Regions from separate parts of the Nocardioides sp. NPDC057772 genome, predicted to be linked through region 2. Evidence: riboswitches for the same ligand, from Rfam matches in the RefSeq annotation. Region 2 holds a riboswitch; the other holds the start of a gene.
The links. A riboswitch is a leader RNA that binds a small molecule or an ion and turns the genes downstream of it on or off. The one in region 2 is predicted to bind cyclic di-AMP.
Positions count from the first base shown of each region.

Region 1 (4,333 bases), on a different contig from region 2:
ACGAGGGGCGCTTCGGCGCTGGGTTGGTGGCGACTGCTTCGCAACTCGCGCGGTGCGGCGCGGTCAGCCCAGGAGCGGCGAGAGTGAGGAGAGGGGGACGTTGCGGGCGCCGGCGCGGCGGACGTCCTTGATGATCTGGGCGTCGTCGGTGGCGACCAGGATGACGCGGCCGGCGGGCTCGGCGTCGACGAGGTCGCGGATGACGTCGTCGGCGATGACACCCTCGGGGGAGAAGAGGACCTTGACGCCGCGCGGAGGCACGGCGGTGGGGCGTACGGATGCGGAGTGGGCGTCGAAGACCACGGTCGTCTCGGCGCCGGTGCGGGCCGCGATCGGGGCGATCGCGCGCAGCAGCCGGAGGCGCTGGGCGTCGAGGGCTGAGTCGGGCCACAGGGCTTTGGAGACGTTGTAGCCGTCCACGATCAGCCGGACCCGCGGCATGGCGAGGAACTGCTCGAGGTGGGCGCTGCTGGTCACCCCGGCGCCGGCCGCGGCGTCTGCGGAGGCGAGCTCGGCCTCCACCCGCTCGCCGGGAGTGCCGGTGACCGGCGGCAGGGCGAGCTCGCGACGGAGCCCACCGGCCGCGTCGAGAAGGGTGTCGAGCAGGAAACGGGCCCGCAGCGAGGCGTCCTCGCGGTCGGTCTTCGAGGTGCGTCGCTCGGCGGCCGCCTCGCGCTCCAGCTTGTCGATCTGGCTGCGGAGCTGGCGCAGCTGCCGGTCGCGTGAGGCGAGCTCGTCCTCGGCGCGGGCGAGCGCCTCACGGGCCTCGGTGAGGGCCTCGTCCAGCCCGGTGCCGGCCTCGCGAGCGGCGGCCCGGGCCTCGCCGAGCTTGCGGCGCAGCGCGGTGTTGTCGGCCTTGAGCTCATCGAGGCGCGCCTTGCGGTCCGCGCGTACCTCCCGGAGCTCGTCCTCGGTCGCGGCCAGCTTGCCGCGCAGGCGGGCCACCTCGGCGTCGACCGCCGGGACCGACGCGGCTTCCAGCCTGTCCAGGGCCTCCTTGAGCGAGACCTCCCAGCCGTCGGGACGGACCAGCCAGGCGACGGCTGCCGCCTCGGCGGGATCATCGGGCAGGGCGACGTCCTCGCCACCCTCGGAGACGTACGCCGGGCGCAAGTGGCTCCCGACCTTCTCTCGCACCTCGTCGTCGCTCTCGAGCACCGAGGCGATCATCGCGCCGCCCGCTTTGGCCCGCCGAGCGGGCGCGAAGTCGGCGATCCGCCTGAGCGCGGGCGGGAGGCGCACGACGTCCGGAAGCACCCCGGCGGTGAGCGCGACGATGCGTCCCCGGACCGTGTCGGGGAGTGTCGCGTACGCGGAGACCTCCATATCCCAAGTGTAGAGACCCGCCCCGACGATCGCCGCCTCGAATACCGCGCTGCGATGGTGGTGACACGCCGCACGCAACCGTGCGAAAGCAAAAATGTCGGTGGTCGGTGAGACCGTCGCAGCATGACGACGAGAATCGACTGTGACACCTGCCTCGTGCGGGGACTGGCGTGCCACGACTGCGTGGTCACCGTGCTCCTCGGCCCGCCGCCGGAGCTGACCATCGAGGACGAGGAGCGCCGGGCGCTCGACGTGCTCGCCGATGGTGGACTGGTCCCGCCGCTGCGGATGGTGGAGGGGATGTAGCCGAACTTTTGGGCGTGGGTGGTTGGCAGGTGGGGGATGCCGTCGGCTAATGTGCGCAGGAACTTGGCGCTCGTGGAAGTGGGTCAACCGGCTCACGCGAGTGTCGCGCTTAGTCCAGGTCCGCTTCGGGGCGGGCCGGGAACCGGGGAACCACACCGGTCGCACACCGCAGGACGGAGTGCGATCACCTGGGGTGCATCCGCCGCGAGGACGATCCGGGAGACCGGAACGAGGAGCGGTGGTAGGGCAGGTCGTGCCTGAACCCGTCAGCTCACCCGGTAGGCGTTCAACGACTACACAAGGAGACCGTCCGCTCGTGACACGCGACCGGAAGCGACTCATTGCCGGTGCAGCCGGCATCGCCGCCATCGGTGTCGCCGGGATCATTCCCGTGGCGACCCCCGCCCAAGCCGACCCAGACATCGACGACGTTCGTAAGAAGGTCGACAAGCTCTACACCCAGGCTGAGGCGGCCAACGAGGACTACAGCAACGCCAAGCTGCGGCTGCAGGACCTCAAGGACCAGCTCAAGGACCTCAACGCCGACGAGAAGCGTCAGAGCAAGGAGCTGGACAAGATCCGCGCCGAGCTCCGTGACTCCGTGCTGCGGCAGTTCGAGGGCTCCGACGTCTCTGCCGTCGGTCAGGTGATCACCTCCGAGGACCCGCAAGAGTTCCTCGCCGGTCTGGCCACCGTCTCGTCCTACAACGCGCTCCAGGCCGACCTGCTGGCTCGTTACAACACCGAGGCCGAGGCCCTCCAGGTGCGCCGCGAGGCCACCGAGGACGCCAAGGAGCAGATGGCCAAGGTCAAGACGACCATGCAGCAGAAGAAGAACGAGATCGACGAGAAGTTCGAGGCGGCCCAGGCCGAGCTCGATGAGCTCGAGGCCGATGAGCTGGAGAAGATCCAGTCCACCGACACCAGCATCCCGGGCAACCTGCCGTCCCCCTCGGGCCGCGCCAAGGTGGCCGTCGACTACGCCCTGGCCCAGGTCGGCGACGCCTACGTCTACGGCGCCACCGGCACCGAGTCGTGGGACTGCTCCGGCCTCACCATGGGCGCCTGGGGCGAGGCCGGCGTCTCGCTGCCCCACTCCTCCTCGGCGCAGTACAGCAGCGGCCCCCAGGTCTCCCGCGACCAGCTCGCCCCCGGCGACCTGGTCTTCTACTACAGCCCGATCAGCCACGTCGGCATGTACATCGGCAACGGCCAGATCGTGCACGCCTCCAACCCGAGCACGGGTGTGAAGGTCTCGCCGATCGACGAGATGCCCTACACGGGCGCCGTTCGCCCGGGCTGAGTTGACCCAGGACCCCGAAGAGGCCGATCGTTCGCAGGTGCGAACGGTCGGCTCTCTTCTTTCCCGGATCCAGGCTCACCCCGCCCTGATCGGGGCGGCGCTGGTGCTGGTGATGCTCCTCGCCGGCTTCGTCGGCTGGCGGCTCACCGGCGGCGGCGAGTACGTCGCGCCCACCCCGACCACCGCGCCGGTCGTGCGCGCCGACACCGCGGGAGCCCGGGCCTCGCTGGATCAGCTGGTCACCGGCGTACGTGACGGGGCGAAGCCCGACGGCGACGACGCGTCCTCGGTCGCGGTGCGCAACGCGCACGCCATCGGCCTCGAGGACGTCACCGCGAGGTACCTCGCCGAGGCGGGCAACGTGGAGCAGGACGGCTCCTGGACGGCCGACGTCGAGATGTCCTGGCGCACTCCCGGCGACCCGGCGCTGACCGAGGAGCTGAGGGTCGGCTTCGACGCCGAGGGTGCGATCACCGGGTTCTCGGCGCCCCAGGGCACCCGGATGCCACTGTGGCTGAGCGGCCCGGTGCAGGTGCGCCGCAGCGGATCCAGCCTCGTGATCGCCCAGGCCTCCGCGGAGGTCGCCGACCGCTACGCCGAACTGGCCGCCACCGCGGTCACCCAGGTCCGCAAGGTGATCGCCTGGGACGACCCGCGCCTGGTCCTGGAGGTACCCGCCACCGGGCTCGACGCCGCGCTCGGCGCCCCGCAGGGCACCTACACCGCCGTCGCCGCGGTGACCGCGACCGTCGACGGTTCCACGAAGGCGGGGGCGCCTCTGCACGTGTGGGTCAACCCGGGCGTCATCGGCGACCTGGACGCACCGGGCGCGCAGGTCGTCATCACCCACGAGGCCACTCACGCCGCCACCGACGCCGCCACCAACACGCGCCGCCCGATGTGGCTGATCGAAGGGTTCGCCGACTACGTCGCGCTGCGCGACACCAAGCTCCCGCTCAGCAAGACGGCCGGCCAGATCCTCGCCCAGGTCCGCGAGAACGGCGCCCCTGACCACCTGCCGGGCAAGGCCGAGTTCAACACCCGCTCGGAGCACTTCGGGGCTGAGTACGAAGCCGCCTGGCTGGCCTGCGAGGTGCTCGCCGAGGCAGGCGGCGAGCAGGCCTTGGTCGACCTCTACGACGAAACCGGTCGCGGCATCCCGCTCGAGAAGTCCCTGCAGGCGAGCTTCGGCTTCGGGGTGGACGAGCTGACAGCCCGCTGGCGGACCCATCTGTCAGACTCTGCTCGATGACTGGGGCGAACGTGATCGGCAGGCAGCGCGATGTGCTGAGCTCGTCGAAGCGTACGTCCTGGGTGGTCCTCGTCCTCGGGGCGGTGACGTTCGTGGTGCTGGCATGGGTGCTGATCCCTTGGCACCCCTACCCGGGCGGCCCCCTG
Region 1 covers NZ_JBHVKN010000057.1:1,164-5,496, reverse strand. The annotation lists gene ACFVJS_RS12160 (NYN domain-containing protein) at 64-1,326, opposite strand; gene ACFVJS_RS12155 (hypothetical protein) at 1,450-1,632, shown strand; cyclic di-AMP (ydaO/yuaA leader) riboswitch at 1,729-1,933, shown strand; gene ACFVJS_RS12150 (NlpC/P60 family protein) at 1,949-2,935, shown strand; gene ACFVJS_RS12145 (hypothetical protein) at 2,973-4,187, shown strand; gene ACFVJS_RS12140 (M48 family metallopeptidase) at 4,184-4,333, shown strand, end outside.
Region 1: it holds a riboswitch for cyclic di-AMP, as region 2 does, so the genes downstream of both, ACFVJS_RS12150 (NlpC/P60 family protein) here and ACFVJS_RS20745 (C40 family peptidase) in region 2, are expected to answer to the same signal.

Region 2 (4,333 bases):
CGCGACGCGGGACGCGTCGCATTCAGCGCAGCGACGCGAGCCAGGCCAAGACGGTGTCGGCGAACTCCTCGGGCCGGTTGCGGTGCACGAAATGGCCGACGTCGAAGTGGACCAGGTCGGCGTCCGGGATCCGGCGCGCGGCCTTCTCCAGATCGGCGGGCGGGATGTGACTGTTACCGCCGCCGGCCACGATCAGCGTCGGCATCGGCAGCAGCTCGAGCTGCTCCCACATCCACGCGTCGTACGTCGTCGCCTCGACCAGCAGGGACGCGATGCACTCCCAGTCGTGAGGCATCGGCCTGGCCGGGCGTCCGGGTCCCCTGCGCCTGCGAGGCGCGGGTGGAACGACGTCCTCGATGACCAGCCGGGAGACCAGATCGGGCCGGTGCATCGCGACCAGCAGCGCGACGTTGCCGCCGGTCGAGTGCCCGGCGACCACCGCACCGGAGATGCCGAGCGAGTCCATGGCAACGATGACGTCGTCGGCGATCAGCCGGTGGGAGTAGTCGGAGGCCCAGTCCGAGTCGCCGTGCCCACGCATGTCGAAGGCGTAGACACGATGCTCGGCCGCGAAGGGCGGCACGACCCCCTGCCACCGCTTCGCACTACCTCCGAGCTCGTGCAAGAGCACCATCGGCACCCCATCCTCAGGCCCGTAGACGTCATAGACGTACGCCGCGCCGCGGCCCGGGAGTGGAAGCCTGGTGCGCGTCCGCGCAACCATCAGCTCAGTTCTGTTCGGCCTTCTCGGCACCCCGGCGCCAGCGGATGCCGGCCTCGAGGAACCCGTCGATGTCGCCGTCGAAGACGGCCTGGGGGTTGCCGACCTCGTAGGACGTACGCAGATCCTTGACGATCTGGTAGGGGTTGAGGACGTAGTTGCGCATCTGGTCACCCCAGGAGGCGGCGACATCGCCCTTGAGCTCCTTGAGCTGGGCCTCCTCCTCGGCCTTCTTCAGCGCGAGCAGCTTGGCCTTGAGGACGATCATCGCGGCGGCCTTGTTCTGCAGCTGCGACTTCTCGTTCTGGCAGGAGACCACGGTGCCGGTGGGAATGTGGGTCAACCGGACCGCCGAGTCGGTGGTGTTGACCGACTGGCCACCGGGGCCCGAGGAACGGTAGACGTCGACCTTGATGTCGTTCTCGTCGATCTCGATCTCGTCGGTCTGCTCGAGCACCGGCACGACCTCGACCGCGGCGAAGGAGGTCTGGCGGCGGCCCTGGTTGTCGAAGGGGCTGATCCGCACCAGGCGGTGGGTGCCGGCCTCGACGGAGAGGGTGCCGTAGGCGTAGGGCGCATGGATCGCGAAGGTGGCGGACTTCAACCCGGCCTCCTCGGCGTAGGAGGTGTCGAAGACCTCGACGGGGTATTTGTTGCGCTCGGCCCAGCGGACGTACATGCGCATCAGCATCTCGGCGAAGTCGGCGGCGTCGACGCCACCGGCGCCGGAACGGATCGTGACCAGGGCCTCGCGGGAGTCGTACTCCCCCGAGAGCAAGGTGCGGATCTCCAGGCTCTCCACGGCCTTCTTCACCCGGCCCAGCTCGGCCTCGGACTCGGCGAGCGTGTCGGCGTCGCCCTCCTCCTGAGCCATCTCGACCATCAGCTCGAGATCCTCGATGCGGCTGCTCAGCTCGGTGAACTTGTTGAGCTCGCCCTGCAGCAGGGAGAGACGGCCGGTGACCCGGGTGGCGTTGTCCTGATCGTCCCAGAGGTCGGGCGCGGCGACCTGCTCGCCGAGGTCGGCGATCTCCTTGCGCATCGCGTCCAGGTCCAGCACCTGGCCGATGGTCTGCATCGTTGCCTGGAGCTGCTTGATCTCGGTGTCGAATTCGGGGCCTGCCACGTCTTACAGGTTACTTGACCGGTGGCACGCCGCCCGATTCGCCGGCCCCCTCCACACATGCGCTCGCCCTCCGGCAGGAGGACCGGAGGGCGAGCGCCAGGGGGATATGTGGGGGTCAGCCCGTCGGAACGGGCCCCGAGAACCTCAGGCCTGGTGGATCGAGCCGGCGAACCAGCCGTCCCAGGCAGCCTCCTCACGGACCGCGGTGCCCGGCTTGGGGGCGTGCAGCATGATCGCCTGACCGTTCTCCCAGCGCAGGAAGATACCGACGTGGTAGACGGGGCTGCCCCAGAACATCAGGTCTCCCCGCTGGATCTGGTCGTTCGGGATCGTCGGCAGCGCAGCGGCCTGGTCCCGCGAGACCCGCGGCAGCTCGATGCCGGCGGCACCGAAGGCGTACTGCGTCAGACCGGAGCAGTCGAACGCGCTCGGGCCGGTGGCACCCCAGACGTACGGGTCGCCGATCTGCTCCGAGGCGACGCTGATCGCCCGCTCGATCCTGCCCTGCTGGCTCGCGGCGTAGGCCTTCGCCTCCGCCTCGGCCTTCTTCTTCTCCTCCGCGGCCTTCTTGGCCGCGATCGCCGCCTTGCGCTTCGCCTCGGCCGCCTTGCGGGCTGCCTCGGCCCTGCGCTGCTGCACCTCGACAGCCCTCTCGAGCTGCTTGATGTCGGTGAGCATCGCTGCGGGGGTGGCCGAGACCTCCAGGGTCGGAGCCTCCACCACGGGTGCGGACTCGACGGTGGTCGCCTCGTGGGAGACCGGAGCGGCGTTGGCGGCGGGCACCGCCACGAGGGCACCGGCGGCGATGCCGCTGGCGAGGGTGATGCGGCCGGCGAGCCTGCCGTGGCCGCTCAGCGTCGTCCTGAGCTTGTCGACGGGGGATCCTGCGATCGTCCGGACGATCGCGACGTTCGGCACCCGGAGGGGGCGCGGCGTGCCTCGATGGGCAGGACGGGATACGGACTTGGACATGCGTGAGTTCCTTCCCACGCCTGCGAGGTGAGCTGTCGGGTTCGGGCCAGAAGGTTGCCCGGCCATCGGTGGATGGCTTCACCCCAAGCGACCGTCCGAGTTAGTCGCGTGGAACTTGGGTCCCCCGCTCCTGTCCCATACGTACTGCTGAGTGTGAGGGGTAAAGGGGGTTTCAGTAGTAGGGGCCGGCTTCCGGAGGGACAGGATTCGGCGTGTACCGGAGCCGGTCGTGCGTTGTGCACGGCCCAACCAAGGTGACATGCGATCTGAACCGGATCCAATCCAGAGGGTCCGTATTCTGAGCACATTTCGCGTGCTCACGCGTGTTTTTACCGCGGTTTGTGAGTCATCTCACGCGTTGGACAACAGTCTGACGCCGTGTTGAACTTGCGGTTACGCCGCCTCTTCGAGTCGGCTGTGCCTACTCTCCGGCTTCCAGCCGGAACCCGACCCCGCGGACCGCGACGACCTTCTCCTGCACCCCGGCTGCCTCGAGCTTCTGGCGCAGGCGCCCGACGGTGACGTCGAGGGTCTTGGTCGACCCGTACCAGTTCTCGTCCCAGACCTCGGCCATCAGCCGGTCGCGGGAGACGACCTTGTCGCGGGAGGCGGCCAGGACGGCCAGGAGCGCGAACTCCTTGCCGGTCAGCGTCACCTCGCGCTCGCCGGCGTAGACCCGGTGGGCGGCGACGTCGATGCGCAGGGCGTCGTCGTCGGTGCCGGGCTCGACCGGACCCGAGCGGCGCAGCAGGGCGCGAACCCGAGCCTGCAGGACGGCCAGCGCGAACGGCTTGGCCAGGTAGTCGTCGGCACCGGCGTCGAGGCCGACCACCAGGTCGATCTCGGCGTCGCGGGCGGTGAGGATCATGATCCCGCCCTCGTAGCCGTTGTCGCGCGCCGCCTTGCAGACCTCGAGGCCGTCCATGTCGGGCAGACCCAGGTCGAGCAGCACGAGCTCGGCCTCGTAAGGGGGCGCGAGCAGCTCCAGCGCCTTCTTGCCGGAGTCGACCCAGGTGACGTCATAACCCTCTCGCTGGAGCGTGCGCACCAGCGGAGCGGCGATGTCCTCTTGGTCTTCTACGACGAGCACGGAGTTAGACATGGGGAGAACAATAGTTAGGGGCCTGTAGCCCTTGTGAAGAGATCCCCCGATTCTGACAACCGTGTGACCACATCGTTAGGTCCGAGCTGGTCGATCGCGAGCGGATCCTCGGCTCCCTCCTCGACCTCGGCCCAGCTGACCGGGGCCGCGACCTTCGGGGTCTCCTTACCGCGCAGCGAGTAGGGACAGATGGTCGTCTTCGACCCAGAGTTCTGCGACCAGTCCAGGAACACCTTGCCTGACCTGCGGCTTTTGGTCATGGTCGCGGTCACCTTGCTCGGGTGCTGCTTCTGGAGCTGCTCGGCGATCTCCTTGGCCAGCGCGGTGGCGACATCCGGCTCCACCGCCTCGGGCAGGGCGGCGTAGAGGTGCACGCCCTTGCTGCCACTGAGCACCGGCGCCGCGGTCAGTC
Region 2 covers NZ_JBHVKN010000154.1:2,746-7,078, reverse strand. The annotation lists gene ACFVJS_RS20755 (alpha/beta fold hydrolase) at 23-724, opposite strand; gene prfB (peptide chain release factor 2) at 729-1,847, opposite strand; gene ACFVJS_RS20745 (C40 family peptidase) at 1,992-2,819, opposite strand; cyclic di-AMP (ydaO/yuaA leader) riboswitch at 2,825-2,998, opposite strand; gene ACFVJS_RS20740 (response regulator transcription factor) at 3,241-3,921, opposite strand; gene ligD (non-homologous end-joining DNA ligase) at 3,936-4,333, opposite strand, start outside.